2 regions of the Curtobacterium sp. C1 genome follow, and region 2 is predicted to be linked to the other one. Evidence: riboswitches for the same ligand, from Rfam matches in the RefSeq annotation. Region 2 holds a riboswitch; the other holds the start of a gene.
The links. Region 2 has a riboswitch for thiamine pyrophosphate ahead of thiM (hydroxyethylthiazole kinase). Riboswitches for the same ligand answer to the same signal wherever they lie in the genome.

Region 1 (14,169 bases), 310 kb from region 2:
CCGACCTGTTGACGGATGCATAGGTCGGCTATATAGTTCCGCTATGGAACCGACCAGGGCGCAGACGATCGAGACGCTCCTCGTCTCGGTGAACCGCCTGATCCGCGCGGCCGCACAGGCGACGGGGAACCCGACCTCGGCGGCCGTGTGGCGCACGCTCGGCATCCTCGAGACCGACCAGCCCCTGCGGCTCGGGGAGCTCGCGGCACTGTCCCGCGTCGCGCAGCCGACCATGACCCGGCTCGTCGCGGGGATGCTCGCGGACGGACTCGTCACCCGCACGGTCGACCCGGACGACTCCCGCGGGCAGCTCATCGAGATCACGCCGGCCGGCCACGACCGCCTCGTGACGTGGCGGGCCACCATCACCGAGACCGTCGGGCCCGTGTTCGCCGACCTGGACGACGACGAGTGGGACGTGCTGCACGACGCGGCCGAGGTCATCGCGTCGCGGGTCGCGGTGCCGCTCGCGGTTCCTTCCCCCGGCGGTCCGGGCGCCGGCCCGTCGTCGACCGCCCTGTCGTCCAGGGCGTCGGGCGCCGCCCCGTCGTCCACCAGCCCGTCCCCCACCAGCCCGTCGTCCACCAGATCGGAGATCCACGCGTGAACGCCCACGCCCCCGCTGCCTCGGGCAGCATCCTCAAGCAGTCCTCCGCGGTCTGGGCGATCGCCTTCGCCTGCGTCGTCGCCTTCATGGGCATCGGCCTCGTCGACCCGATCCTGCCCGCGATCGCGACCTCGCTGGACGCGACCGCAGCGCAGACCGAACTGCTCTTCACGAGCTACCTCGCCGTCACCGGCGTCGCGATGTTCTTCACCAGCTGGGTGTCCAGCCGCATCGGCGCGAAGAACACCCTGCTCATCGGGCTCGCGCTCATCGTGGTGTTCTCGGTGCTCGCCGCCACGTCGGGCAGCGTCTGGAACATCATCGGGTTCCGCGCCGGCTGGGGTCTCGGGAACGCGCTCTTCATCTCCACCGCACTCGCGACCATCGTGGGTGCGGCCTCGGGCGGCACCGCGTCGGCGATCATCCTGTACGAGGCGGCGCTCGGCCTCGGCATCGCCGTCGGCCCGCTCGTCGGAGGCCTGCTCGGCTCGGTGAGCTGGCGCGGCCCGTTCTTCGGCGTCACGACGCTCATGGCCGTCGCGTTCATCGCCGTCGTCGCGCTCCTCAAGAACTCCGGGCTCGAGAAGCCCACGCCCACCCGGCTCTCCGCCCCGTTCCGTGCCCTGCGCCGACCGGCACTCGCGGCCCTGGCGGCCACCGCGCTCTTCTACAACATCGGCTTCTTCGTCCTGCTCGCCTACACGCCGTTCCCGCTCGGCTTCGGTGCACTCGGCATCGGCTTCACGTTCTTCGGCTGGGGCGTCGGGCTCGCGATCACCTCGGTGTGGGTCGCGCCGATGCTCACCGCCCGGCTCCGTCGCACGACGGTCCTGAAGATCGCGCTGCCCCTGCTCGCGCTCGACCTGTTCGCCGCGGCCGTCGTCGTGCGGTCGCAGCCGGGCCTGATCGTCTGCGTGATCGTCGGCGGACTCGTGCTCGGTGTCCTGAACACCGTGCTCACCGAGTGCGTCATGGAGGCGACGGACCTCCCCCGCTCCGTCGCCTCGAGCGCGTACTCCGCGGTGCGCTTCATCGGTGGCGCGATCGCCCCGCCGGTCGCGACGCTGCTCGCCGACGCGATCGCCCCCTCGGCGGCGTACGTGTTCGCCGGGGTCTCGGTGGCGATCGCGTTCGTGGTGGTCGTCGCGACGACGAAGGTCCTGCGCCGGGTCGACGACGGGGCTGAGCCCGAGCGCGTCGAGGCCGAGGCGATCTCGGCGGGCGAGATGGTCTGACGTTCCTCGCGGGGCTGACCGGACGGCTCGGGGTGCTGCGGCGCTCCGAGCCGTTCGTGTGTGCGCGAGTGGGGCGGGTCGGGTCTCGGGGCTCGGGGCTCGGGGCTCGGGGCGAGCGGGCGAGCGGGCGAGCGGGCGAGCGGGCGAGCGGGCGAGCGGGCGAGCGGGCGAGCGGGCGAGCGGGCGGAATGCGCGGCGGCCTCCTGGCGAGCGGGTCGGTTTTCGCCCGCTCGCGGGCTGGATCCGTGAGCCGTGGATGCGCCAGCACCGTGCCCCTCCGCGAGCGGGACGTGCGTCGGACGGCGTCAGTCAGCAGCGCTGGAACGCGAGCGGGCGGAACGTGCAAGGAGTCCGGCGGACGGCGCGCCGATTCCGCCCGCTCGCGGACAGCGCAGCGGCTGGTCGCCCGAGTCGGACGGCTCGGCCGGCTCGGACAGCTCGGCCGGCTCGGTCGGCTCGGACGGGAGGCACGGGTCGACTCCGCCACGCGGCGCACCAGCACGGGGCGCGGCCGGTCCCTGCGCGCCCGGCAGCGTGGTCGCCGTCCACAGGAGTCGGAGCGCGGGCAGCAGCGTCACACCCGCGGAATAGGATCGTCGGCATGGCAACTGCGAACGACCGCCTCGTCTGGATCGACTGCGAGATGACCGGCCTGGACCTCCAGGTCGACGAGCTCGTCGAGGTGGCCGTCGTCATCACCGACTTCGACCTCGTCCCGGTGCACCCCGGGTTCGACATCGTCATCAAGCCGGACCAGTCCGCGCTCGACAACATGAACGAGTTCGTCACGAACATGCACACGACCTCGGGCCTCATCGACGAGATCCCGCACGGTGTGAGCCTGGCCGACGCCGAGTACCAGGTGCTCGAGTACATCCTCCAGCACGTCCCCGCCGAGGGCTCCGCTCCCCTGGCCGGCAACACGATCGGCACCGACCGCGCCTTCCTCGCCAAGTACATGCCGCGCGTGGACGGCCACCTGCACTACCGCAGCGTCGACGTCTCCAGCATCAAGGAGCTCTGCCGCCGCTGGTTCCCGCGCGTGTACTTCAACGCGCCGGAGAAGCACGGCGGGCACCGTGCCCTCGCCGACATCCTCGAGTCCATCCGCGAGCTCGAGTACTACCGCCGCGCGGGCTTCATCCCCGAGCCCGGTCCGACGACCGAGGACGTGCGTGCCGTCGCCGCCTCGGTGGTCGAGCAGTGGGCCCCGCGGCTCGCCCAGCCCGCCGCCGAGTAGTGGTCCGCGCAGGCCGCGGCATGTACTACTATTGAGGGGTTGCTCCGGCCAGTCCGGGGTCAGCATGGTGGGTATAGCTCAGTTGGTAGAGCGCCTGGTTGTGGTCTAGGAGGTCGCGGGTTCGAGACCCGTTACTCACCCGGTTGACGAAGGCCCCGTCCTGATGGACGGGGCCTTCGTCGTTCTCGGATGCGCATGTGCCACGATCGTGCCCGTGATGGAGATGTCCGCCGACGCGTTCGAGCAGCTCGTGACCGACGAGCTCGACCGGCTGCCCGACGAGATGGTCGACGGACTCGACAACGTCGTCTTCGTCGTCGAGGACGAACCCGAGGACGGTTCCGACCTGTTCGGCGTCTACGACGGGGTCGCCGCGACCGAGCGTGGCCAGTACGGCTTCGGCGAGCTCCCGGACCGGATCGTGGTGTTCCGGAAGCAGCACCTGCTGGAGTGCGACACCGTCGAGGAACTCCGGGACGAGGTCCACACGACGCTGGTGCACGAGATCGGGCACTTCTACGGGATCGACGACGAGCGGCTGCACGAACTCGGATGGGCGTAGCGACCACGAATCCACCCACGTGGCGACCACGAGTCCACCCGCGGAGCGACCACGAGTCCACCCGCGGAGCGACCACGAGTCCACCCGGGGAGCGACCACGAGTCCACGCACAGCGCGACCCCGGGTCCACCCGCCCCCCTACGTCCGCACCACCAGGTCGGCCAGCGCCGCCGGGTCCTCCGCCGCGATGAAGGACGCCTCCTGCGCTGCCCACCGGTCCCACTCGCGGGCGAAGACCTCGCCGTCACGGCCGATCGCCCGGTCGCGCCGGACGGTGTCGTCCGCCTCGAGCCAGACGCGGAAGGTCGCGAGCGGCGCCGAGGCCCGGGACAGCGCACCGCACCCCTCGACGACGAGCGGCACGCCCGGGTCGATCGACTCCCACCCCGCCGGGCTCGACGTCGTCCAGTCCCACCGCCGGTAGCCGGAGTGGGCGCCGAGGACGTCCGTCACCACCGCGTCAGCCGCCGCACGGAGCCCGTCCCACCCCGGGTAGACGTCGTCGAGGTGCACGACCCGGGCGCCGAGCCGGTCCCCGAGGGCGTCGCCGAGCGTCGTCTTGCCGGTCCCCGAGCGCCCGTCGACCAGCACGACGAGCCGCCCCCGCCCGGAAGCCGCACGGAGATCCGGAGCAGCACCAGCAGCGGCAGCGGCAGCGGCAGCTGTCGCCGCAGCCGCGAGGCCGTCCACGACCCCGTCAGACACGCCACGTCCCCGCGCCCACCGCCACCGCGACCGAGACCGCACCGATCCCGACGAGCACCGCGACCATCGCCCACTCGGGGCCGCCGAAGCGCGCCGGTCGCGCCCACGTCCGCCGACCCGGCGCCCCGAACCCTCGCGACTCCATCGCCACCGCGAGCGTCGTCGCCCGCCGGAGCGCGAGCACGAGCAGCGCGAACGCCATCGATGCACCCCGACGCAGCCGCCCGGTGTCGGCCAACCCCCGGGCACGCCGGGCACTGCGCAGCTGCCGCCAGTCCCCGCCGAGCAGGGTCGTCATCCGCACCGCCGCCAGCGCCCCGAGCACGAACCGCGCTGGCAGCCGCAGGAGCTGCGCCAGCCCGTCCGCCAGGTCGGTCGGGTCGACCCGCACGAACAGTGCAATCGCCGGCAGTCCGACGGCGAGCACCCGAAGCGCGGTGGCCAGGGCGAGCTCGAGCGACCCGTCGGTGACGTGCACGAAGCCGAGGTCGAACCACTCGCGTCCGGACGGCCGGCCGTACAGCGCGATGCTCACGGCCGTCAGCGGGACCGCTGCGGTCAGGGGTGCGGTCCGGAGCAGGAGCGTGCGCCAGGGGATGCGGAGCAGCGGCAGCAGCAGGACCTCGAGCAGGAGCGCGACGGCTGCGGACACGACGTCCAGGCTCAGGACGAGCAGCAGGCCGAGCGCGAGCACCCCGAGCAGGGACGCGACGGGCTGCACCCCGCGGATCCCGCGGGGCCGGGCGGGAGGCACGGATCGCCCTCGCGCGTCCGCTGCGGTCCCCGGGACGACCGGCCGGGCATCCCCCGTCACGTCGGCGACGACACCGTCCGCCGTCCCCGGGCCGGTCGGCCGCAGACCGCCCGGGCCGGCTGGTCGCAAGCCCTCCGGGCCGAGCACCACCTCGTCCGCGTCGAGCGCCCGCACCAGGTCACGGTCGTGCGTCACGGCGACGACAGCCGTCCCCGCGTCCGCGAGCGCGCCGAGCCGGTCCACGACGGCCTGCCACGTGGCGCGGTCCTGTCCGGAGGTCGGCTCGTCGAGCACGAGCACGTCGGGCTCCGCCGCGAGTACCGTGCCGATCGCGAGCCGTCGCTGCTCGCCGCCGGACAGCGTGAAGGGGTTCGCGTCCGCCAGGTGCGCCAAGCCGAGGTCGTCGAGCACCCGATCCACCCGGTCCTCGACGTCCGCTTGACCGAGCGCCCGAGGTCCGGCGGCGAGCTCCTGCCGTACGGTGGCCGCGACGAACTGGTGCTCGGGGTCCTGGAACACCGTCCCGATCCGGCCGGCGAGCTCTCGGCTGGACCAGGACGACGGCGCCGCCCCGGCCAGGCCTTGCCGGAGGGCGGAGGTGGCCTCGAGGACGCCGGCGTCGGGCGCGAGCAGCCCGGCGAGCGTCAGGCCGAGCGTCGACTTCCCGACGCCGTTCGGCCCGGTCACCGCCAGCACACGCCCGCGCCGGACCGTCAGGTCGATGCCGCTGCCGACCCGGTGCCCCCGGCCGCGCGCCGTCGCGAGTCCCCGAGCATCGAGCAGCGCCCGAGCGTGCGCGCGGTCCTCCCCGGGGACCGCCTGCCGAGCCGAGCCCCGAGCGGGCTCCGACCCGGGCACCCACACGCCCGCCGCCGCGAGCGCCGGACCGTGCGCGGCGAGGACCTCGGTCGGCGTGCCGTCCGCGACGACCCCGCCGGCGGGAGCGAGCAGCACGAGCCGGTCGACCAGGTCGAGCCAGGTGCCGATCCGGTGCTCGACGACGAGCAGCGTCGCACCGGTCTCGTCGAGGACCGCGCGCACGGCGTCGTGCACCTGACGCACGCCGTCCGGGTCGAGGTTCGCGCACGGCTCGTCGAGCACGAGCGCGCCGGGACGCATCGCGAGCACGCCCGCGAGTGCGAGCCGCTGCCGCTGCCCGCCGGACAGCGCGGTCGTGGACCGGTCGAGGGGCAGGTCGAGGCCGACCACGTCGAGCGCCGACCGGACGCGCCGCCAGGTCTCGTCCCGCGGCACGCCGGTGTTCTCGCAACCGAACGCGACGTCGTCCCCGACGCGCGACATCACGGTGTGCGCCTCGGGGTCCTGCATGACGAGGCCGACCCGCCCGCGGACCGTCCCCGGTGCGGCATCGTCGACGAGCACCGTGCCCTGGACGGCCGCGGCGGTGTCGTCCTCGGGGTCCGGCTCGTCGGGCAGCACCGCGGCGACGGCCCGCAGCAGCGTCGACTTGCCCGCGCCGGACGGTCCGACGACGGCGACCCGCTCCCCCGGGCGCACCGCGAGGTCGACTCCGCGGACCGCCCACTCGTCGCGGGCGGCGTAGCGCCACCCCCAGTCACGGAAGACGATGCCGGCCGGGCCGGTGCTCGCCGGGACCTGGGTCGCGGGCGCTGCGTCCGCGCGACCGGCGGACACGGCCGTCACGCCGCGCTGCGGGTCGTGCGCTTGGCGTGCTCCCGGCCGACCGCGAACTGCGACAGGACTCCGGTCGCGGCGAGCGCCCGGACGATGGCCCAGGACCCGGCACCCGCGATGACGGCGCCGGAGACCACGGCGCACACGACGTAGACGGCCTTGAACCCGGCGTCGAGCCCCGGGTACCACAGGACGGTGTCGTTGATGCCGAGCGCGAGCCCGGCGGCCGCGCCCGCGAGGACGACGACCGGCAGCCGGTACACGCGGTACAGGAACAGCGCGAGGACGAGCTCGGCGCCGAGGCCCTGCACGAGGCCGGCCTCGAGCGTCAGCCACCCCCACTGCGTGCCGAGCAGCGCCTCGACCGAGGCGGCGACCATCTCGGCGTACAGGGCGGCTCCGGGCTTCCGCACGACGATCGCGACGATCGGCCCGGCGAGCAGCCAGACGCCGCCGAACAGCGACTGCGATCCCGGCAGGACGAGGGCGGCTCCCGCACTGAGCGGCTCGTAGCCGAACTCCCAGAGCTTGAAGACGACGCCGATCGCGACCGCGAGGACGCTGGCGACGACGATGTCGACCACGCGCCAGCGGAGCGACCGCCGGAGGGTGGTGGACGGGACGGTGGACTGCATGGTTGCAGGCATGGTGCTGACTCCTCCCTGCGCCGGCATGACCCGGATCAGGTTCGACGGTCGGAGCGCCGTTCGCTCCCTCTCAGCCCGGTGGTCCCGGACTCCCGTGTGTGTGGCAGCAGTCTAGACGGGTGACGACCAGATGACGGACGGGAGGACCGTGGCGGCGTCGCCACGATCCTCCCGTCCGTCCTGTGGTCACTTCTTGAGTGCGCGGACCACCTTGGCGAGCGCCTTGCCGGTCACCCAGATGGTCGGGATGCTGACCGCGAGCAGCGAGATGAGGTTCGGCTCGAACTGCAGGTCTTGTCCGGGACGGCGCACGTAGGCGCCGACGGGGATCGACACGCCGCCGCCACCCCCGCCGCCGTTGTCGTCGCCGTCCCCGCCGCCGCCGAAGCCGAACCAGCCCAGCGACACCGGGATGAGGGTCTGGTCGCCGACCTCGACCGGCTCGCCGTAGTTGGTGGAGACGCCGATCGGGCGCACCTTGTCTGCGATCTGACTCACGATGTTGGCCATGCGCGCGAGGCTACTCGGCCACTCCTCCACAGCGACGCGCGGAGTCACCCTCGTCCACTGCTGGGGCTTGTCTGCGGACGCGGAGGGGCCGCGCCGATACGTTGGCGACACCCACACCTGGAGGACCGTTTGCACACCTGGCCCGGCAGTCCGTACCCCCTCGGGGCGACCTACGACGGCAGCGGCACGAACTTCGCCCTGTTCAGCGAGGTCGCCGACCGCGTGGAACTGTGCCTCTTCGACGACGCTGGGAACGAGGAGTGCGTCGACCTGGTCGAGGTCGACGCGCACGTCTGGCACGCGTACCTGCCCAACGTGGCACCGGGGCAGGAGTACGGCTTCCGCGTGCACGCCCCGTACGACCCGGCGAGCGGACTGCGCGGCAACCCGAACAAGCTGCTCCTCGACCCCTACGCCAAGGCGACCAGTGGCGACATCGACTGGGACCAGGCGCTGTTCTCGTACACGTTCGGCGACCCGGACTCGACCGACGACCAGGACTCGGCGCCCCACATGATGAAGGGGGTCGTCATCAACCCCTTCTTCGACTGGCAGGGCGACCGGTCGCCGGGCATCCCGTACGGCGAGACCGTCATCTACGAGGCCCACGTCAAGGGCCTCACAGAGACGCACCCCGACGTCCCCGAAGAACAACGGGGCACCTACGCCGGCGTCGCGCACCCGGCGGTCATCGAGCACCTGAAGCGTCTGGGCGTCACCACCCTCGAGCTCATGCCGGTGCACCAGTTCGTGAACGACTCCACCCTGCAGGAGAAGGGGCTGTCGAACTACTGGGGCTACAACACCATCGGGTTCTTCGCGCCGCACTCGCACTACTCGTCGTCCGGCGACCGCGGGCAGCAGGTGCAGGAGTTCAAGGCGATGGTGCGCGAGCTGCACCGTGCGGGGATCGAGGTCGTGCTCGACGTCGTCTACAACCACACCGCCGAGGGCAACCACCTCGGGCCGACGCTGTCGTTCCGCGGTATCGACAACGCCGCCTACTACCGCCTGGTCGAGGACGACAAGCGGTACTACATGGACACCACGGGCACCGGCAACTCGCTCAACGTGGGTCACCCGCACTCGCTGCAGCTGATCATGGACTCGCTGCGGTACTGGGTGACCGAGATGCACGTGGACGGGTTCCGCTTCGACCTCGCGGCCGCCCTGGCGCGGGAGTTCTACGAGGTCGACCGGCTCGCAGCCTTCTTCGAACTGGTCCAGCAGGACCCGATCGTGTCGCAGGTCAAGCTCATCGCGGAACCGTGGGACGTCGGTCCCGGCGGCTACCAGGTCGGCAACTTCCCGCCGCAGTGGTCCGAGTGGAACGGCAAGTACCGCGACACCGTGCGCGACTTCTGGCGCGGTGAGCCGTCGACCCTCGGCGAGTTCGCGTCCCGCATCTCCGGGTCGGCCGACCTGTACGAGCACGACGGCCGGACCCCCAAGGCGAGCATCAACTTCATCACCGCCCACGACGGCTTCACGCTGTACGACCTCGTCGCCTACAACGAGAAGCACAACGAGGCCAACGGCGAGGACAACAACGACGGCGAGAGCCACAACCGCTCGTGGAACTCCGGCGTCGAGGGGCCGACCGACGACCCGGCGGTGCACGCGCTCCGGCTGCAGCGTCGCCGGAACTTCCTCGCGACGCTGCTCCTCAGCCAGGGCGTGCCGATGATCGCGCACGGTGACGAGCTCGGGCGGACCCAGGGCGGCAACAACAACGTCTACGCCCAGGACTCGCCGATCAGCTGGATCGACTGGGAGCACGCCGACGACGAGCTCATCCAGTTCACCGCCGACGTCGTGAAGCTCCGGCACGACCACCCGACCTTCCGCCGCACGCGGTACTTCAACGGCCGTCCGGTCCGCCGGAGCGAGGGCGAGCCGCTCCCCGACGTCGTGTGGCTGACGCCCTCCGGTGATGCGATGGACCCCGAGGACTGGGACTCCGGCTTCGGCAAGAGCGTCGGCATGTACCTGAACGGCGAGGGCATCCGCGGGCGCGACCGCTGGGGCGAGCGGGTCACCGACGTGGCGTTCCTGACGTACTACAACGCGCACGACGACGTCGTGACGTTCACCCTGCCCCCGGAGGAGTACTCGCCGGGGTGGACCGTGCGGATCGACACCGCCGACCCGGGTGCCCGCGACGAGGTCCTCGACGCCGGGACGCCGCTCGACGTCCCCGCGCGGTCGATGATCGTGCTCCGTGCCGAGCCGGACCACGAGGTGACGACGGCCCCGGTCGACGCCGCCACGGACACGAAGCCGTCCACGCCGACCAACCCCGCGGCCTCGCCCACCACCTCGGCGACGGACCCAGCGGGCACCGACCCGTCGACCTCCGAGCCCGCGAGCTCCGAGCCCGCGAGCTCCGAGCCGGCCGACGACAGCGCCACTCCCGAACCCGACAGCACAGGAGCCACCAGGTGACCGCCAGACGCGTCCCCACGTCCACCTACCGACTGCAGGTCACACCCGACTTCGACCTGACCCGGGCGCAGGACGTGGTCGAGCACATCCGCGACCTCGGCGCCGACTGGGTGTACCTCTCCCCCGTGCTGCAGGCAGAGCCCGGTTCGCAGCACGGCTACGACGTCGTCGACCACTCCCACGTCGACACCGAGCGCGGCGGCGACGCAGCGCTGCGCGGGCTCGCCGAGGCCGCCCACGCCGCCGGACTCGGCGTGCTCGTCGACGTCGTCCCGAACCACGTCGGCGTCGCGACACCCGAGGCGAACCCGTGGTGGTGGTCGCTGCTCGAACAGGGCCAGGCCAGCCCGGTCGCGTGGGCGTTCGACGTCGACTGGGAAGCCGGCGACGGCAAGGTCCGCGTCCCCGTGCTCGACGACCGCCTGCTCGACGCCGTCGAGCTGCGTGACGGTCGGCTGTACGTCGGCGAGACCGCCTACCCGACCGCTCCCGGCACCGTGCAGGACGGCGACGACGTCGAGACCGTGCACGCCCGCCAGCACTACGCGTTCGTGCACTGGAAGCGCGCGGACCACGAGCTGAACTACCGCCGGTTCTTCGCGGTGAACACCCTCGCGGCGATCCGCGTCGAGGAGCCCGAGGTGTTCGCGGCCTCGCACGACACGATCGGCGGCTGGTTCCGCGACGGGCTCGTCGACGGCCTGCGGATCGACCACCCGGACGGCCTGTACGACCCGGCCGGGTACCTGCAGGACCTCGCGGACCTGACCGGCGGGGCCTACACGCTGGTCGAGAAGATCCTCGAGCCGGGCGAGCAGCTCCCGTCCTCGTGGCCCGTCGACGGCACCACCGGCTACGACGCGCTCGGCGTCGTCGACCGCGTCTTCGTCGACCCCGCGGGCGAAGAGGCGCTGACCGCCGCGTCCGGTGCCGAACCGACCGACTGGCAGCAGCTGACCCACGACACCCGCCGGGGCATCGCCGACGGGATCCTCGGCAGCGAGGTCGCGCGACTCGCCCGGCTCCTCGCGTCGACGGCCGGTGACCTGCCGCAGGAGCGCGTGGTCGACGCGGTGGCCGAGATCGTCGCATCGTTCGACGTCTACCGCACCTACCTGCCCGAGGGCGTCCACCACCTGATCGCCGCCCTGGAGCGCGCGGCCGAGACGCGACCGGACCTGGACGACGTGATCGACCGGATCGCGCCGGCGCTCGTCGACCCCGGGCACGCCGCGGCGCTCCGCCTGCAGCAGACCTCCGGCATGGTGATGGCGAAGGGCGTCGAGGACACCGCGTTCTACCGGACGTCGCGCCTGAGCTCCCTGAGCGAGGTCGGCGGCGACCCGAGCGTGTTCGCGGTGTCGGTCGACGACTTCCACCAGGCGCAGCGCGAGCGTCAGGGCAGCTGGCCGCACACGATGACCACGCTGACCACGCACGACACCAAGCGGAGCGAGGACACCCGCGCCCGCATCGCGGTGCTCGCCGAGCTCGGGTCGGAGTGGTCGAGCGCCCTCGAGCAGCTGAACGCCCTCGCGCCGCTCGACGACGCGGTGTTCGCGGACCTGCTCTGGCAGGCGATCGTGGGTGCCCGACCGGCCAGCCGCGAGCGCCTGCACGCGTACGCCGAGAAGGCCTCGCGCGAAGCCGGGGACAGCACGACCTGGACCGAACCGGACGAGGCCTTCGAACAGCAGATGCACGCCCTCGTGGACGCCGCGTTCGACGACCCGCGCGTGGTCGCGGTGCTCGACGAACTCGACCGCACGATCGACGCGGCCGGCTGGTCGAACGGGCTCGCGCAGAAGCTGGTCCAGCTGACGATGCCGGGCGTCCCGGACGTCTACCAGGGCACCGAGGCGTGGGACCGCTCGCTCGTCGACCCGGACAACCGCCGCCCGGTCGACCACACGGAGCTGCGGCACGTCCTCGCGACGCTCGACGGCCCCGAGGGCACCGGTCCGGAGCAGCTACCCGAGGTCGGCCTGGACGGTGCGGCGAAGGTCCTCGTGACGAGCCGCGCCCTGCGGGTCCGACGCGACCACCCCGAGCTCTTCACCCGGTACCTCGGGCTCGAGGCCACCGGCATCGCCGCCGACCACGTGCTCGCGTTCGACCGCGGCGGTGCCGTGACGGTCGCGACGCGGCTGCCCGTCGGGCTCGAGCGCGTCGGAGGGTGGGGCGACACGCTCGTCCACCCGGTGCCGGCCGACCGGGTCGACCTGCTGACCGGTCGTCGCTTCCCGGCGTCCCGCGGCATCGCCCTGTCGGCGCTGCTCTCCGACCTGCCCGTCGCCCTGCTCGTCCCGGTGGACGTCGCCGACGCCGACCCCACCGGAGCCGAGCACGACGCCGCACCGGTGACGTCCGGCGCGGACCCCGGCACGAGCACGAACAACACCGCTGCGGTCTCCGACCAGCAGGCCGAGATCGAGATCCTGGAGGGTCACGCATGACCGTTCCCGCCCGCTACGCCGTCTGGGCGCCGAACCCCGAGCGCGTACGCCTGGTCGTCGACGGTACCGAGTACGCCATGACCCGCGGCGAGGACGACTGGTGGGCGACCGACGAGGTCGTCCCCGTCGTCGGCGCGCGCTACGGCTTCCGCATCGACGACGACGACTCCGTCCGACCCGATCCGCGCAGCCGGTACCAGCCCGAGGGCGTGCACGGCCCGTCCGAGGTCGTGGACCCCGAGCGCTTCGCCTGGACCGACGATTCGTGGACCGGTCGGCCCGCCCGTGGGGCCGTGATCTACGAGATGCACGTCGGCACCTTCACCCCCGAGGGCACGCTCGACGCCGCGGCCGCCAAGCTCGACCACCTCGTCGAGCTCGGGGTGGAGTTCGTCGAGCTGCTCCCCGTCAACGCGGTGAACGGCGAGTGGAACTGGGGCTACGACGGTGTCGGCTGGTTCGCCGTGCACCACCCCTACGGCGGTCCCGACGCCTACGACCGGTTCGTCGACACGGCGCACGCGCTCGGCCTCGGCGTCATCCAGGACGTCGTGTACAACCACCTCGGGCCCAGCGGGAACTACCTGCCGCTGTACGGGCCGTACCTGCTCCAGGGGCTCGGCAACACGTGGGGTGACTCGGTCAACGTCGAGGACCCCGAGGTCCGCCGGTACGTGCTCGACAACGTGCGCATGTGGTTCCGCGACCACCACGTCGACGGACTCCGGCTCGACGCGGTGCACGCCATCCGCGACACCACCCGGCCCCACGTCCTGCAGGCGATGGCCTCCGAGACCGAGGCGTACGCGCAGTCCGTCGGCCGCCCGCTGTCGCTCATCGCGGAGTCGGACCTCAACGACCCGGTCATGTTCCGCCCGCAGGAAGCCGGCGGGTACGGGCTCACCGGTCAGTGGTCCGACGACTTCCACCACGCGGTGCACGTGGCGGTCACCGGGGAGACGAACGGCTACTACGCCGACTTCGCCCCGCTGTCGGCGCTCGCGAAGGTCCTGGACCACGGGTTCTTCCACGACGGCACGTGGTCGTCGTTCCGCGGGAAGCGGCACGGTCGACCGATCGACCGCGGGACCTCGCCCGCGACCGCCCTCGTCGTCGCGAACCAGAACCACGACCAGATCGGCAACCGGGCCGCAGGTGACCGGCTCGCCGCGACCCTCGACGACGAGTCGCTCGTCATCGCGGCCGCGCTGACCCTGCTCGGGCCGTTCACGCCCATGCTGTTCATGGGCGAGGAGTTCGCCGCGACGACGCCGTGGCAGTTCTTCACCTCGCACCCGGAGCCCGAACTCGGCAAGGTGACGGCCGAGGGACGCATCAAGGAGTTCGCGCAG
Region 2 (14,169 bases):
GGCGAGAGCGGGATCTCCCCGACGCCGAGCCCGACGGTAACCAGGGCGACGAGGACCAGGAGGACGGCGCCGAGGACGGTGACCTCGCGGCGGACGGCGCTCACAGGCCGGTCACCACGCGCGAGCGGACGAGCCAGATGAACACCGGCGCGCCGATGAGCGCGGTCACGATGCCGACCTGCAGCTCCCCCGGGTACGCGACGACCCGGCCGACGACGTCGGCGACGAGCAGGAGCGCGGGCGCGACGAGGGCGGACAGGAGGATCGTCCAGCGTTGGTCGGGACCGCTCAGTCGGCGGACGGCGTGCGGCACGGCCAGGCCGACGAAGGCGATCGGCCCGGCGGCGGCGACGGCCGACCCGGCGAGCAGGACCGTGACGACACCGCCGACGACGCGCACGAGGACGACCCGCTGCCCGAGCGACGCCGCGAGCTCGTCGCCGAGCGCGAGGGTGTTCAGGGAACGGCCGAGTCCGGCGGCGACGACGAGCCCGACGAGCACCGGCACGGCGATCACCCCGGCCGTGCCGAGGTCCTTGCCGGCGAGCGCCCCGACCTGCCAGAACCGCAGCTGGTCGAGCAGGCTCTGGCTCGTCACGAGGACCGCCGTGGTGATCGACGACAGGGCGGCGGCCACGACGGCCCCGGCGAGCGCGAGCCCGACCGGTGAGAGGCCGCGGCGGGCGAGCGCGGCGACCCCGTAGACCAGGAGCGCGGCGAGTCCGGCGCCGACGAACGCGAAGGGCAGGTACGCGGCGGTGCCGCTGATGCCGAACACGGCGATGCCCACCACCACCGCGAGGGCCGCGCCGGCGTTGATGCCGAGGACGCTCGGGTCGGCCAGGGGGTTCCGCGTCACGCCCTGCATGACGGCTCCGGCGACCCCGAGGGCGGAGCCGGCGAGCAGCCCGACGACGGTGCGGGGCACCCGGTTGCCGAGCACGATGAGCCCGATCTCATCCTGCCGTCCCGGGTGCAGGACCGTGTCGAGGACGGTGCCGAGCGGGATCGGCCGCGACCCGAAGGCCACCGAGAGCGCCACCGCGACGGCGAGCACGACGACGGCGGTCACCGCAGCGCCGACGAGTCGTCCGCGGGACACCGGTTCGGGCCGTGGCCGGAGGAGCGGAGCGCGGCGGAGGTGGGGACGGGGACGGGGGCGAGGGGCGGACGCGTGCATGGGCAGTGGTGCAAGCCTATGCGCGCACCCTGCTCGGCGGCCCCCGAGGAACCCCGGAGCAGCCACCGGGTTCGTTCATAGGTCCGTCATGGGTTCGGAGCCTGTACTGGGTCCCACGACGCTCGACCAGGGCGCCGAGGACGACCGGAGAGCACCGATGAACGAGACCCCGAACCCCGCAGCGGCCGACGACCAGCACGACGCGCAGCAGGCACCGCGGACCGAGTGGGAGGCGCCGCACGCCGACCGCACCACGCTCCGCCCGGCGTACGCGTTCGACGGCAGCGGCCCCTACCTGTACGGCGCCGACGGGTCTGGCCCCTACGCCTACACGCAGGACGGACGCGGCCCGTACCTCGTCGGCTCCGCGGCGCTCCTCGGCGGGGCGTCGCTCGGCAACCCCGCCGGTGCGCACGGCCAGCAGCACTGGGCCGGGGCAGCCGCCACTGCGGACCACGCCGGCGGCTGGGCGCACGCCGCTGGCTGGGCGCACACCACCGGGAAGAACGGCAAGCCCCGTCGGCTCGGCCTGGTGATCGGCTCCGGCGTCGCGGCGCTCGCGATCCTCGGCGCCGCGGGCGGCACGGCACTCGGCCTGTCCACGCAGCACACCACGACGACGTCGAGCCAGACGCAGGGCACCCTGCCCGGCACCGGCTCCGGCACGGGCACGGGCGGGTCCGGGACGAACGGCTTCACCGTCCCCGGGTACGGCGACGGCAGCGGGACCGGCGGCAGCGGCACGGGTGGGACGGGCACCGGTTCCGGCACGGCGACCGAGTCGGCCGCCACCGCCGCGACCGCCGCGCAGAAGAAGGGCGTCGTCACGATCGACACGGTCCTCAACTACGACGCGTCGTCGCAGGCCGCCGGCACCGGGATGATCCTGACCTCGGACGGGACGATCCTGACGAACAACCACGTCGTGCAGGGCGCGACGAGCATCACCGTGACGGACGAGACGACCGGCAAGCAGTACGACGCCGAGGTCGTCGGCACCGACGCCACGCACGACGTCGCCGTCCTCAAGCTCAAGGACGCCTCCGGGCTCTCCACGGTCACGCTGGACGACGACGGCGGCGCGAAGACCGGCGACGCGATCACGGACGTCGGCAACGCCGGTGGTACGGGTGACCTGGTGTCCGCCCAGGGCACCGTGACCGCGACCGACCAGGACATCCAGGTGCAGAGCGAGTCCGGCACCGGGACCGAGTCGCTGCAGGGGCTCCTGCAGGTCGCCGCGGACATCGTGTCGGGTGACTCCGGCGGCCCGGTGCTCGACAGCGAGGGCGAGGTCGTCGGCATGGCGACCGCCGCGTCCTCGGGGTCGGCGGACGTCACGGGCTACGCCATCCCGATCGCGACGGCGAAGTCCATCGCGGACGAGATCCTCGCCGGGCACGCGTCGGACACGATCACGATCGGCCTGCCGGCGTTCCTCGGGGTCGAGGTGAGCGGCACCGCCACGAGCGGCGGCGTCGCGGTCGCCGGGACGGTCGCGAACTCGGGCGCCGCCCTGGCCGGGCTGACCGAGGGCGACACGATCACGAGCCTGGACGGCTCCGCGGTCACCTCGAGCGACGCCCTCACGGCGGCGATCCGCGCCCACTCGGTGGGTGACGAGGTGACGGTCGGCTACACCGACGCCACGGGCGCCGCGAAGACCGTCACGGTCACCCTGACCGCGGGTCCGGCCGCCTAGGCGGTCGGCGCGGCGAGCACCGCGCGCACCACGCTCCGGTACACGTTGGCCGGGGAGTCCGTCCGGAAGGACGTCTCCCCGGCCGTCGTGCGTCCGACGCGCGCGAATCCGTGCCCGGTCGCGTGCACGATCGTGACGGGCTCCGGACGGCCGGGACGCAGCAGGTGCGAGACGGTCCACGGGGCGGACCAGAACCGGGCCAGCCGCGGGTCGCCCTCGGCGATCGACGCGGGCAGGTCCGGCACGTCGGTGCCGCCGCCGACGCGGCGACCCAGCAGGTCCGCCCGGAGCGACCCCGTGCGGAACGGGAAGGTCCACGTCGGACCGATGCCGAGCCTCCCGGCCAGCAGCGCGACGACCCGCTCCGGCGTGGCGGAGCCGACCACGACGTCGTCCGTCCCGTCGACGACGGTGTCGGACCAGGCCTGGAGGCGCGTTCGCCGCCCGTCGGGCAGGTGCTGTTCCAGCGTGACCGGCTGGGTGCCCTCCTGCCAGGGTGCGAGGAGCGCCTGCGTGGACTCGGGCAGGGTGCCGAGCCGGCCGACGAGGCCGGCCTCGACGAGCTCGCGGCCCGCCTCGGTGCGGAGGAGGGTGGGGTTCCAGCGGCGGCCGACCAGGCCCTGCAGGGTGGCGAGTGCGGCGACGCTCACCCGCGGTCCGTCGAGGACCGGTGCGGGCGCGGGGGCGGGCAGCGGCTCGAGGTCGCGCTGCGGGCGTGCCGGGGTCGGCTCGGTCGCACGGACCGACTCGAGCACGGCGAAGACGAGGTCGTCGGTGGCGACGAGCTGGCGGAGCGGACGTTCCACGGTGACGTCGACCCGGTGCCGACCGGTGACGAAGAGCAGGTGCGCACCGGCGACGTCGCCGCCCTCGGTCCACTCGTCCGCCGTGGGCCGCACGTACTCGACGAGGCGTGCGGGGGCGCCGGCCGCGGTCCACGCGTCGGAGCCGATCAGGCGCAGCCCCTCGACCGAGCCCGGGAGCCGTTCGAGCAGGCTCGTGTGCTCCTCGGCGATCGTCCGGTCGCTCGGACGAGACCGGACGGTGAGCACGACGTCGTCACCGGTGACGCGGAGGTCCGCCTGCTGCGCGTCCTCGCGGTGCCAGTGGTCGGGGCGGTGGAGGGTCAGCCGGGCGGTCCGGTCCTCGGTGCCGAGCGGGACGGGGACGACCATGCCCCGAGGCTACGGGTGGGCTGCTGCGTGGCCGGGTCGCCTCGCCGCAGCGGGGCGAGGTGGGGCCGGCGCGGTACGGGCGGTTCCGGCGCGGGGTCAGGTGCGGCGGGGGCGTGGTGCCGGGGGTGGTGGGACGGGCTTCGCGGCGACGACGGCGTCCAGGGGCACGACGACGGTGCCACGGCGGGTCGCGATCGACACCGTCGTCGGGGTGCGGGCGACGAGCTCGCCGAGGGCGTCCCGGGCGCCGTCGCCGTGGTGTGCCCGGACGACGAGCCGGTCCCCGGGGGCGGCGGCGGCGAGGACCGCGAGGGCGCGGGCGCGAGCGAGCGCGGCAGGGTCGGACGGCGTCGCTGCGGGCTGGGGCACGGCTGTGAGCCTAGGACGCGGGCACGGCCGCGTAGGGTGGTCTGGTGGAGAAGGCGCGCGTGGACAGCTGGATCTGGGCGGTGCGGATCACGAAGACCCGCTCTGCCGCGACCGCCGCGTGCAAGGCCGGGCACGTCCGGGTGAACGGCGAGCGGGCGAAGGCCGCGCAGCCGGTCGCCCCCGGGGACGAGGTGCGGGTCCGCCAGAACGGCTTCGACCGGATCGTGGTCGTCCGCGGCGTCATCCTGAAGCGGACGAGCGCCCCGGAGGCCGCGAAGCACTTCGAGGACCGCACCCCGCCGCGGCTCCCCCGCGAGGAGGCCGGCTTCGTCCCGACCCGAGAGCGCGGCGCCGGACGCCCGAGCAAGCGGGAGCGCCGGGACCTGGAGAAGCTCCGCGGGTACTGAGGCGGTCCCCCCGCGCAGCGCGCGGTCAGACGAAGCGGACGGTCTGCTGCAGCTGGTCGCGCACCGCGAAGACGTCCACGTTGCCCTCCGGGGACCACACGCCGTTCAGGACCTGCCGGAGCGCACTGCGGCGGACCACGAAGGCCGTCGGCTTCCGCGCGGGCCCGACGACCTGCACGTCCTCGTCCACCGCGGCGTCCGGCACGACGAGCAGCCTGCCGGTGAACCGGACGCGCGTCTGCTTCTGCACGGCACGGGCTGCCCGGACGAGCTCCTTGACGGGACGCTCCCCCGGCGCCAGGGTCTCGCCGGTGACCTCGCCGTGCTCGATGCGGACGGCGCCGCCCCAGTCGATCGACTCGACGGCCCAGAGCCCGGTCGTGGTGAGGACGGCGTGGTCGAGCTTGCCCTCGGCGCCGGCGTCCAGGTCGTGCCACACGGTCACGCCGATGCCCATGTCCGCGACGATCGACGCGGTCGCCTCCTCCGCCAGGGCCTCGCCGAGCAGGCGCCGGACGTGTCGGGGTGCCGAACGGACGAGCACGGGGTCGTAGGGGTCGTCGATCGGGTCGCCGAGTCCCACCCACTCGCGCTCCGCCTGCAGGAAGACCTCGCGGGACCGGCCACCGGGGTGGCCGTGCGACCGGGCGCGCGGACGGGAGTCACGACGGGCGGCCGGCGGCGCGTACGCGTCGCGGCCGGGGTCGCTCCGCCAGCTCGACGACCCGGACGGCCCGCTCGTGCCGGCGGACCCCGACGTCGCCCGGGACCCGGCGTCGTACGCGCGACGGGCGGCCGGGGTGCCGATGCGCTCCCACGCGACCTGGACCTGCCGGAAGCGCCGGGCGTCCCCGCCCAGGTCGGGGTGGGACTCGCGGGCGGCCCGGCGGTAGGCGCGACGGAGCTCGTCGTCGTCGGCGGTGGGGAGGACGCCGAGCACCTCGTACGGGGTGGCGTCGGCCGGGCTGTCGGTCATGGCCTCCCGACGCTACCGGACGATCCGTCGGAGACCGCCGCGTGCGGGCTGCACGCTGCCTGGGCGCGGTCCGTCCGTCAGAGCGCGGTGACCGCCTGGTGGATCGCGTCCGCGTTCGCCTCGATGTACGCCACGTCGGCCCGGTAGAGCTCGGCGTGCCCGTGCTCCAGGTCGCTGATGAACTTCGGGTTGCCGGCGGCGGCCTCGGTCTCCATCGTCGTCACCAGGGCGACGAGCGAGGCGGTCATCGTCTCGACGAGCACCCCGCGGGACCGGTCGTCGAGCTCGTAGGCGCGGCAGAACTCCGCGGCCCGCTCGAGTCGCTCGTCCAGGGTCGGCGCCGTGCTGCCCTCGACCTGCCCGGTGGTGAACGGTGCGAACCGGTACACCGCGCTCGCGACGTCCCACACCCGCGGACCGGGGTGCGCGGTGTCGAAGTCGATGAGCCCGACCGCCGCGATGCCGTCGTAGACGCAGTTGTACGGCGCGAAGTCGCCGTGCACGATCGTCTCGACCGGCAGGCGTTCGGCCTGCGACCACACGTCGGTCGCGCTGCGCGGGTACGTGGCCGCGGCGTCGTGGTACTGCCGGAGCAGGCGCGCGGAGGTGACGAGCGCCGCCTCGCTCGCGATCTCGGCGCTCCACGGGTAGTTCCCCGCGACGCCGGGCACGAAGGTGACCGTCTCGAGCGCGTCGCCGAGGGCGATGGGCTCGGGCGCCGCGACGAAGCCCTGCTCGTGCAGGTGCGTGAGCAGCTGGTGCACCGTCGGCGTCCAGGGCCCGGCTGGGCGGTGGACGCGGTCGTCGGCTCTCGTGACACGCTCCATCGTGACCTCCTGTCGGCACGTCCCCGTCGACGTGGGCGCCAGCGTATCGGCACGGAGCCCCCTCCGTCACGGTTCGGTCACGATGCGCGTCGCAGGGCGACACCGGAACCGGAGCCCGGCGACACCGGAACCGGAGCCCGGCGGTCGCTCAGCCCTGCTCGCGGAACCAGCCGGGACCGCGGACCTCGGCCCCGAGCGCCCCGACGCGTTCACGCAGCTCACGGTCCGCCGTGACGACCACGACGGGCGCGTCGCCCGCATCGACCGCGGCCGCCGTCGCCGCGACCACGGCGTCGTCCCCGGACCCCTCGGCGCGCACCACGGCCACGTCCGCACCGGGGTCGTCCGCACCGCGCGCGGCGCCCTCGAGCACCACGGTCCAGCGCGGCCACCACCGGTCGAAGCCGAGCCCGAGGGCGTCGGCGGACAGCCCGGCCGCGGCGAGCGCCGACACGGACGCGAGCAGTCGCGACGCGGCCCCGGCACGGTCCTTCCACCAGCCGTCGGGCACGCTGCCGACGACGTTCGCGGCGTCGACGACGACGTGCGGGGTGGTCGTGATGGCGTCGCGGAGCGCCGGCCACGAGGCGCCGAAGCCCGGGTGCAGCGGCAGGTCGACGACCTGGTCGAGCGGGATCCAGGACAGCGCGAGGCTCTCGCGGTCCGCGATCACCGGGTCGAACGGCCGGGAGGCGCGGCCCACCACGGTCGTGTAGGTCCAGAACCCGAGGTCGAGCACGGCCGTGTGGCGCAGGTCGACGCCGTCCTCGGGCACCCCGGCCTCTTCCGCGGACTCGCGGAGCGCGCCGGTGACGGCGTCCTCGCCCTGGTGCCGGGCGCCGCCGGGGATGCCCCAGGTGCCGCCGTGGTGGCTCCACTCGACGCGGTGCTGCAGGAGCACGCGGCCGTGGCCGTCGTCGACGAGCAGGCCGGCGGCGCCGAAGCGGCCCCACGCCTTCGTCCCGTCGGGTCCGACCGCCCACGCGTCGCCGGGGTCGCGCGGACCGGGCGGGGGTCCGGGAGGCGTCGGATCTGGCACCCGTCAACCCTGGCACACGGGCCCCCTCGATGACTGCGGACGGCTCGTGTACCGTGTGCCCCGAGACACGGGGTGCCGTCACCGGGCGGCTGAGATCACACCCGTCGAACCTGCTCGAGCTCGTACTCGCGAAGGGATCGTCCATGGAGAACGCTGCGCCCTCCCCTGCCTGGGCCCACCGCACCGCCGACCTGCTGGAGGCCGTCCGGGCCCGCTCGCCGCTCGTGCAGTGCATCACGAACACCGTCGTGCAGAACGTCACGGCGAACGTCCTGCTGGCCCTCGGCGCCTCGGCCGCGATGGTCGACGTCACGACCGAGGCCGGTCCGTTCGCCCGGGTCGCCGACGCCCTGCTGGTGAACACCGGCACCCCGCACGCCGAGCCGCGTGCCGCGTCCGTCGAGGCCGCGACCGCCGCCGTCGGCGCGGGCACCCCGTGGGTCCTCGACCCGGTCGCCGTCGGCTCGCTCCCGGTGCGCACCGCGCTGGCGCGCGAGCTCCTGGCTCTGCGCCCGACGGTCCTGCGCGGCAACGCCTCCGAGGTCCTCGCCGTGCTCGGCGCGAGCGCCGGTGGGCGCGGGGTGGACAGCACGGTCGGCCCCGACGACGCGCGTGCGGCGGCCGTCGGGGCATCGGACGGGAGGATCGTGGGCGCGCTGGCCGTGTCCGGTGCGGTCGACCTCGTGGTCGCGCCCGGCACCGGCGTGGTGCGGGTGGCGAACGGGACGGAGCTCCTGACGCGGATCACGGGCGGCGGGTGCGCGCTCGGTGCGGTCGTCGCCGCCTTCACGGCGGTGGCCCCGGACGACCCCGGGGCCGCGGCCGTCGCGGCGACGGCGGTGCACACGATCGCCGCCGAACTCGCGGCGGCGGACGCCGGCGGTCCGGGGACGTTCCAGCCGCTGTTCCTCGACCGGCTGGCGTCCCTCACCCCGGAGGACGTCGTCCGCACCGCCCGGATCACCGCCGAACCGAGCACGACCGCCCCGCAGGGGGTCGGTGCGTGACCGCGGACGTGGGTGTCTACCTGGTGACCGACCCCGTGCTGTGCGACCGGCACGGCCTCGGCGTGCTCGCGGTCGTCCGTGCGGCGGTGCACGGCGGCGTGCGGATCGTGCAGGTCCGCGACAAGACGGCGTCGGCCCGGGACCTGCTCGCCCTGACCGCGGCGGTCGCGGACGCGGTGGGCGACCGTGCGACGGTCGTGGTGGACGACCGGCTCGACGTGGCCCTCGCCGCGCGGCACGCCGGGCACGCCGTCGCCGGGGTGCACCTCGGCCAGTCCGACGTCCCGGTGACGGCGGCGCGTGCCCTGCTCGGCGCGGACGCCCACGTCGGGCTGACCGCGAACACGCCGGAGCACCTGGCGGCCGTCGAGCGGCTCCCCCGCGGGTCGGTGGACCTGCTCGGGGTCGGGGTCGTGCACCCGACGACGACGAAGCCGGACCACCCGCCGGCACTCGGGCACGACGGGTTCGCGCGGATCGCCGCCGCCTCGGACCTGCCGTGCGTGGCGATCGGCGGGGTCGGGCTGGACGACGTCGCACCGCTCCGCGCCGCCGGCGCCGCCGGTGTCGCGGTGGTGTCGGGCATCTGCGCGGCGGCCGACCCTGGTGCGTCCGCTGCCGCGCTCGTCGCGACGTGGGACGCCGCCGGACCCGGCCACGGGGCGGACCGGACGGACGACGGCGGGGGCGGGGCGTGCCTCCAGGCCGGCGCACCGGACCACGGGGCGGACGCGTGACCGGGGGTGTGCCCCGCGTGCTGAGCATCGCGGGGACGGACCCGACGGGCGGGGCCGGCGTGCAGGCGGACCTCAAGGCGATCGCGGCGCACGACGGGTACGGCATGGCGGTCGTGACCGCGCTCGTCGCACAGAACACGCACGGCGTGCGGTCGGTGCACGTGCCGGACCCGGCGTTCCTGCGGGAGCAGCTCGACGCGGTGTCCGACGACGTGACGGTGGACGCGGTGAAGACGGGCATGCTCGGCACCGCCGCGGTCGTCCGCGAGGTCACGGCGTGGCTCCGGGCGCACCGGCCACCGGTCGTCGTGGTCGACCCGGTGATGGTGGCGACGAGCGGCGACCGGCTGCTCGACGCGGACGCGGTCGAGGCGGTCCGGGAGCTCCTCGGGCTCGCCGACCTGGTGACGCCGAACCGGGCGGAGCTCGCGGTGCTGGCGGAGCTGGCAGCGGGCGCGTCGGACGGCGGGAGTGCCGTGGACGGCGACGACCAAGCCCTGCTCGTCGCACGGACCTGGGGCGTGCGGGTCCTGGCGAAGGGCGGCCACGACGACGGGGCCACGGCGGACGACGAGCTCGTGGAGCCCTCGGGCGCGCGGCGGACGTTCTCGGCGCCGCGGGTCGCGACGACGAACACGCACGGCACGGGGTGCTCGCTGTCGAGCGCGATCGCGACGCTCGTGGTGCGGACGGGCGACTGGGAGCTCGCGGTCGGCGAGGCCAAGGCGTGGCTCGGTGCCGCACTGGCCGGCGCGGACGACCTGCACGTGGGGAGCGGGAACGGACCGGTCGACCACGGGGCCGCCGTCCGGGCGCTCCTGCCGCCGGTGCGGTGGACGGACCGGTGGTGGGCGGACGTCGCCTGGGTGCTCGCGGAGACCCTCGCGACGCCGTTCCTGGTGGGGCTGCGGGACGGGACGCTGTCGACGGAGGTCTTCGCGGGGTACCTGGCGCAGGACGTGCACTACCTGCGGGCGTACCAGGGGCACCTGTCGGCCCTGGCTTCGGCGGCGACACCGTCGTCGGACGAAGCCGCGTTCTGGGCGGGTGCCGCGCAGGGGTGTGCGGACGAGGCGCGGGACCTGCACCACCGCCGGCTCGCGGGCTCCCGGGCGGAGGACCCCGTGCACCCGGTGTGCGCCGGGTACCTCGCGCACCTGCAGCGGGCGGCGGACACCGGCTCGGCGGCGGTCCTGGCGGCCGCGGTGCTGCCGTGCTTCCGGGTCTACGCCTGGGTCGGGACGCGGCTCGGCCGGGCATCAGAGGGACACCCGTTCGGCGACTGGCTCGGAGCCTACGGCGACCCGGGGTTCGCGGCGGCCTCGGCGGCGGCGACGGACCGGGTCGAGCGGCACGCGACCGCGGCGAGCGCCGAGGAGCGTGGGCGGATGACGGCGGCGTTCCGGGCGTCGACGGCCTGGGAGCTGGCGTTCTTCCGGATGCCGACGGGCTGACGGGGCGGCGCGTGCCCCGGGGCGGGCACGGGTCCGGGCCCGGGCCCGGGGTCAGCGCGCCCGGGTCCGCATGCCCGGGGTCAGCGCGGGGGCAGACGGACCAGCTCGACGGTCAGGTCGCTCGCGGACACCTCGCCGCGCATCCACGTGTGGTCGGGCTGGCGGCGGCGGTCCGTCGGCGATCCCGGGTTGAGCAGCCGCATGCCCGACGGGGCGACGGTGTCCCACGGGATGTGCGAGTGCCCGAACACGAGCACGTCGGTGTCCGGGTGGTCCCGGTCCGCCCGGCGTTCCCGCCCCGTCGCGGCCCCGGTCTCGTGCACGACCGCCCAGCGCAGGTCCTCGACCAGCAGGTGCGCGACGAGGGGCAGCCGGTCGTCGAACTCGGGACCGTCGTTGTTGCCGCGGACGCCCGCGAAGCGCCGGGAGCGTGCCTGCACGGCGTCGACGGTGGCCAGGTCGACCCAGTCCCCCGCGTGCACCACGAGGTCCGCGGCGTCGATGTCCGCCCAGAGCCCGGCGGGCAGGTCCTTCGCGCGCTTCGGCAGGTGCGTGTCGGACAGCAGGACGAACGACGTCGTCACGGGGCCGTGCGGCCGGGCATCGGCAGGCCGGCCTCGTCCGCGGCGCCGAGCCGCTCGAGCAGCCCGGCGAGCAGGGCGACGTCGTCGTCGGACCACTCGGCGAGACGTTCCTCGAGGGCGCTGCGGTGCATCTGGACCGACCGGTCGAGTGCGGCGCGTCCGGCGTCGGTGGCCTCGAGCGGCTTGGCGTTGCCCGACCCGCCGTCGGTCGTGCGGACGAGCCCGGCTGCGAGCAGCCCGGACAGCTGCCGCGAGATCGTCGATCGGTTGAGCCGCAGGTACCGGGCGATGTCGATGGCCATGCAGCCGGGGTGCTGCACGACGAAGTCGACGAGGGACTGGTCGACGACGCTCAGTGCCTCGTCGTCACCGCGGGCGCGGATGCTCGCGCGTCGGGTGATCCGGGAGAGTTCCGTGTAGGCACGGCCGATGTCGCTGTTCCGGACGTCGCTGTTCCGGACGGCTCCGTCGCGGAGGTCTCCGTCCCGGACGTCGGAGCTCGGGCTGCTCATCTCGGTCTCCAGCCTCTCGCGGGGGTGCGCCGTCCGTCGGCGCCGATCGGTCCCGCCACCATACCGGCGGGTACGTCCGGGGAACGCTCAGTGACCCGCCGCCGCGGCCCGGAGTGCGGGGATGTCGAGCTTGACCATCTGCTGCATGGCTGCGAAGACCCGGGCGTTCGCCTCGGGGTCGCCGCTACCGGTCATGAGCTCGCCCATCATCGACGGGGTCACCTGCCACGACAGGCCCCAGCGGTCCCGGAGCCAGCCGCACGCGACCGGCTCGCCGCCGTCCGCGAGCAGCGCGTCCCAGACGCGGTCGAGTTCGTCCTGCGTGTCGACGTCGACCTGGAACGACACCGCGTCGGTGTGCGGGTGGCCCGGTCCGCCGTTCATCGCGCGGTACGGCTGCCCGAGGAGCGTGAACTCGACGACCAGTGCGGACCCGTCGGGCATCCGCGCGACGCTGTCGACGCGGCTGTCCTCGAACAGGCTCGTGTAGTACCGCGCCGCGGGCTCGGCCTGGTCGTCGTACCAGAGGAAGGGGGTGATCGTCGGCATCGTCGCCTCCGGGTGGTGAGGTCAGTCCGCGGCGCCGCGACTGAGCAGGTCGGCCTTCTCGGGGTGCTCGTCGAACCACTTCGCGACGAACCAGCACATCGGGACGATGCGCTTCGTGGTGGTGGCCTCGACGTCCGCGACGGCGTGCTCGACGAGCTGCGCCGCGTACCCGTGGCCGCGGTGCTTCGGCACCGTGTAGGTGTGCGGGAACGACACGGCGTCGTCGGTCGCGCGGCGGTCGAGCACGCTGACGAGCTCGCCGTCGACGTACATCGCGTAGCGGTCGCGGTCGGCTTCGTCGCGGAACTCGTGGGCCATGCGGCCATCATGCACCCGGCCGAGACTCGCCGCCCCACCCGGACGAGACTCGCCGCCCCACCCGGCCGGGACGGGCCGTGCACCGTGCGGGAATGCGCCGCCGCACGCGGTGTTGCAGGTCGCATGACCACCATAGGCATCATCGGAGCAGGCAACATCGGATCCCAGCTCGCACGTCTCGCGGTGCAGCACGGCCACCAGGTCGTGATCGCGAACTCGCGCGGACCGGAGACGCTGCAGGACCTCGTCGCGGAGCTCGGCGACGGTGCCCGTGCGGCGACCCGTGACGAGGCGGCGGCCGCCGGCGACGTCGTCGTCGTGACCACCCCTCTCGCCGCGATCGAGACCATCCCCGTCGAACCCCTCGTCGGCAAGGTCGTCATCGACACGAACAACTACTACCCGCAGCGCGACGGCCACATCGCGGCCCTCGACGACGAGACCACCACGACCGCCGAGCTCCTGCAGGACCACCTGCCCGGCGCCCGCGTCGTGAAGGCCTTCAACCACATCGCCGCGACGGCCCTCACCGACGAGGCGCAGCCCGCCGGCACCCCGGACCGCCGCGCCCTCGTCGTCGCCGGTGACGACGAGGACGCCAAGGCCGTCGTGTCGGAGCTCATCGACTCGTTCGGCTTCGACGTCGTCGACGCCGGGCCGCTCGCCGAGGGCTGGCGCATCCAGCGGGACACCCCCGGGTACGTCACGCGGTACACGGCCGACGAGCTGCGCGGCAAGCTCGCCGAGGCCAAGCGCTACCGCGACATGTGACCCCCGCCCGGCGCAGCCCCGCGTCCCCGGAACTGGGGCTGCGCCGAGGTCCATGCGGACGGATAGAACTGACGATGGATCAGTACGGACGAGGGAGCACCAGTGGCGTCGCACCGCATGCCGGACCGGGACCGGCCGCGCCGGCCGGTCCCTGCCTGGGTCACCGCGCCGCCGCACGCTGCGGTCACGACCGTGGTCGCGGACCCCGGCCTGGAGGCACACCCCGCCCCCGTCGTCGCGTCGCACCTGTCCGAGCGGGTCGCCACCACGGCGGCCGCCGCGGAACTCCCGCCCGCCGCGGTCCCGAGCGCTGAGCACGACTCCGCCACGCACCTCCCGTCCCCGGAGGACGTCGTCGTCCCCGACTTCCCGCCGCAGCAGGACCTCCTGCCGCCGGCACCGACCTCGCCCGCCGTGCAGGTCCCGTCCACCGACGCGGTCCCGGTGTCCCCGACCGCCGTCGCCCCCACCTCGACCCCCGCGCCGACCGTCGCCGCCGCGCTCCCGGCTCCTCCAGCGCCGGTGCAGCCCGCCGTCCCCGAGGTCGGGCAGCCGCGCTTCT

Region 1: linked by a shared signal. The riboswitch ahead of LQK89_RS04870 (ECF transporter S component) and the one ahead of thiM (hydroxyethylthiazole kinase) in region 2 are both predicted to bind thiamine pyrophosphate.

What each region holds. Positions count from the first base shown of each region.
Region 1 covers NZ_CP088076.1:986,733-1,000,901, reverse strand. The annotation lists gene LQK89_RS04905 (MarR family winged helix-turn-helix transcriptional regulator) at 44-607, shown strand; gene LQK89_RS04900 (MFS transporter) at 604-1,842, shown strand; gene orn (oligoribonuclease) at 2,444-3,082, shown strand; tRNA gene LQK89_RS04890 (tRNA-His) at 3,150-3,222, shown strand; gene LQK89_RS04885 (metallopeptidase family protein) at 3,300-3,644, shown strand; gene LQK89_RS04880 (ATP-binding protein) at 3,783-4,349, opposite strand; gene LQK89_RS04875 (ATP-binding cassette domain-containing protein) at 4,342-6,768, opposite strand; gene LQK89_RS04870 (ECF transporter S component) at 6,765-7,406, opposite strand; TPP riboswitch at 7,401-7,512, opposite strand; gene LQK89_RS04865 (hypothetical protein) at 7,593-7,916, opposite strand; gene glgX (glycogen debranching protein GlgX) at 8,046-10,361, shown strand; gene treY (malto-oligosyltrehalose synthase) at 10,358-12,817, shown strand; gene treZ (malto-oligosyltrehalose trehalohydrolase) at 12,814-14,169, shown strand, end outside.
Region 2 covers NZ_CP088076.1:1,301,415-1,315,583, reverse strand. The annotation lists gene LQK89_RS06455 (FecCD family ABC transporter permease) at 1-104, opposite strand, end outside; gene LQK89_RS06450 (FecCD family ABC transporter permease) at 101-1,102, opposite strand; gene LQK89_RS06445 (S1C family serine protease) at 1,338-2,882, shown strand; gene LQK89_RS06440 (hypothetical protein) at 2,879-4,057, opposite strand; gene LQK89_RS06435 (hypothetical protein) at 4,154-4,426, opposite strand; gene LQK89_RS06430 (RNA-binding S4 domain-containing protein) at 4,471-4,833, shown strand; gene LQK89_RS06425 (DnaJ domain-containing protein) at 4,859-5,809, opposite strand; gene LQK89_RS06420 (phosphotransferase enzyme family protein) at 5,887-6,636, opposite strand; gene LQK89_RS06415 (NUDIX domain-containing protein) at 6,785-7,675, opposite strand; TPP riboswitch at 7,734-7,830, shown strand; gene thiM (hydroxyethylthiazole kinase) at 7,819-8,682, shown strand; gene thiE (thiamine phosphate synthase) at 8,679-9,419, shown strand; gene thiD (bifunctional hydroxymethylpyrimidine kinase/phosphomethylpyrimidine kinase) at 9,416-10,873, shown strand; gene LQK89_RS06395 (metallophosphoesterase family protein) at 10,954-11,457, opposite strand; gene LQK89_RS06390 (MarR family winged helix-turn-helix transcriptional regulator) at 11,454-11,969, opposite strand; gene LQK89_RS06385 (VOC family protein) at 12,057-12,518, opposite strand; gene LQK89_RS06380 (GNAT family N-acetyltransferase) at 12,540-12,836, opposite strand; gene LQK89_RS06375 (NADPH-dependent F420 reductase) at 12,960-13,607, shown strand; gene LQK89_RS06370 (hypothetical protein) at 13,710-14,169, shown strand, end outside.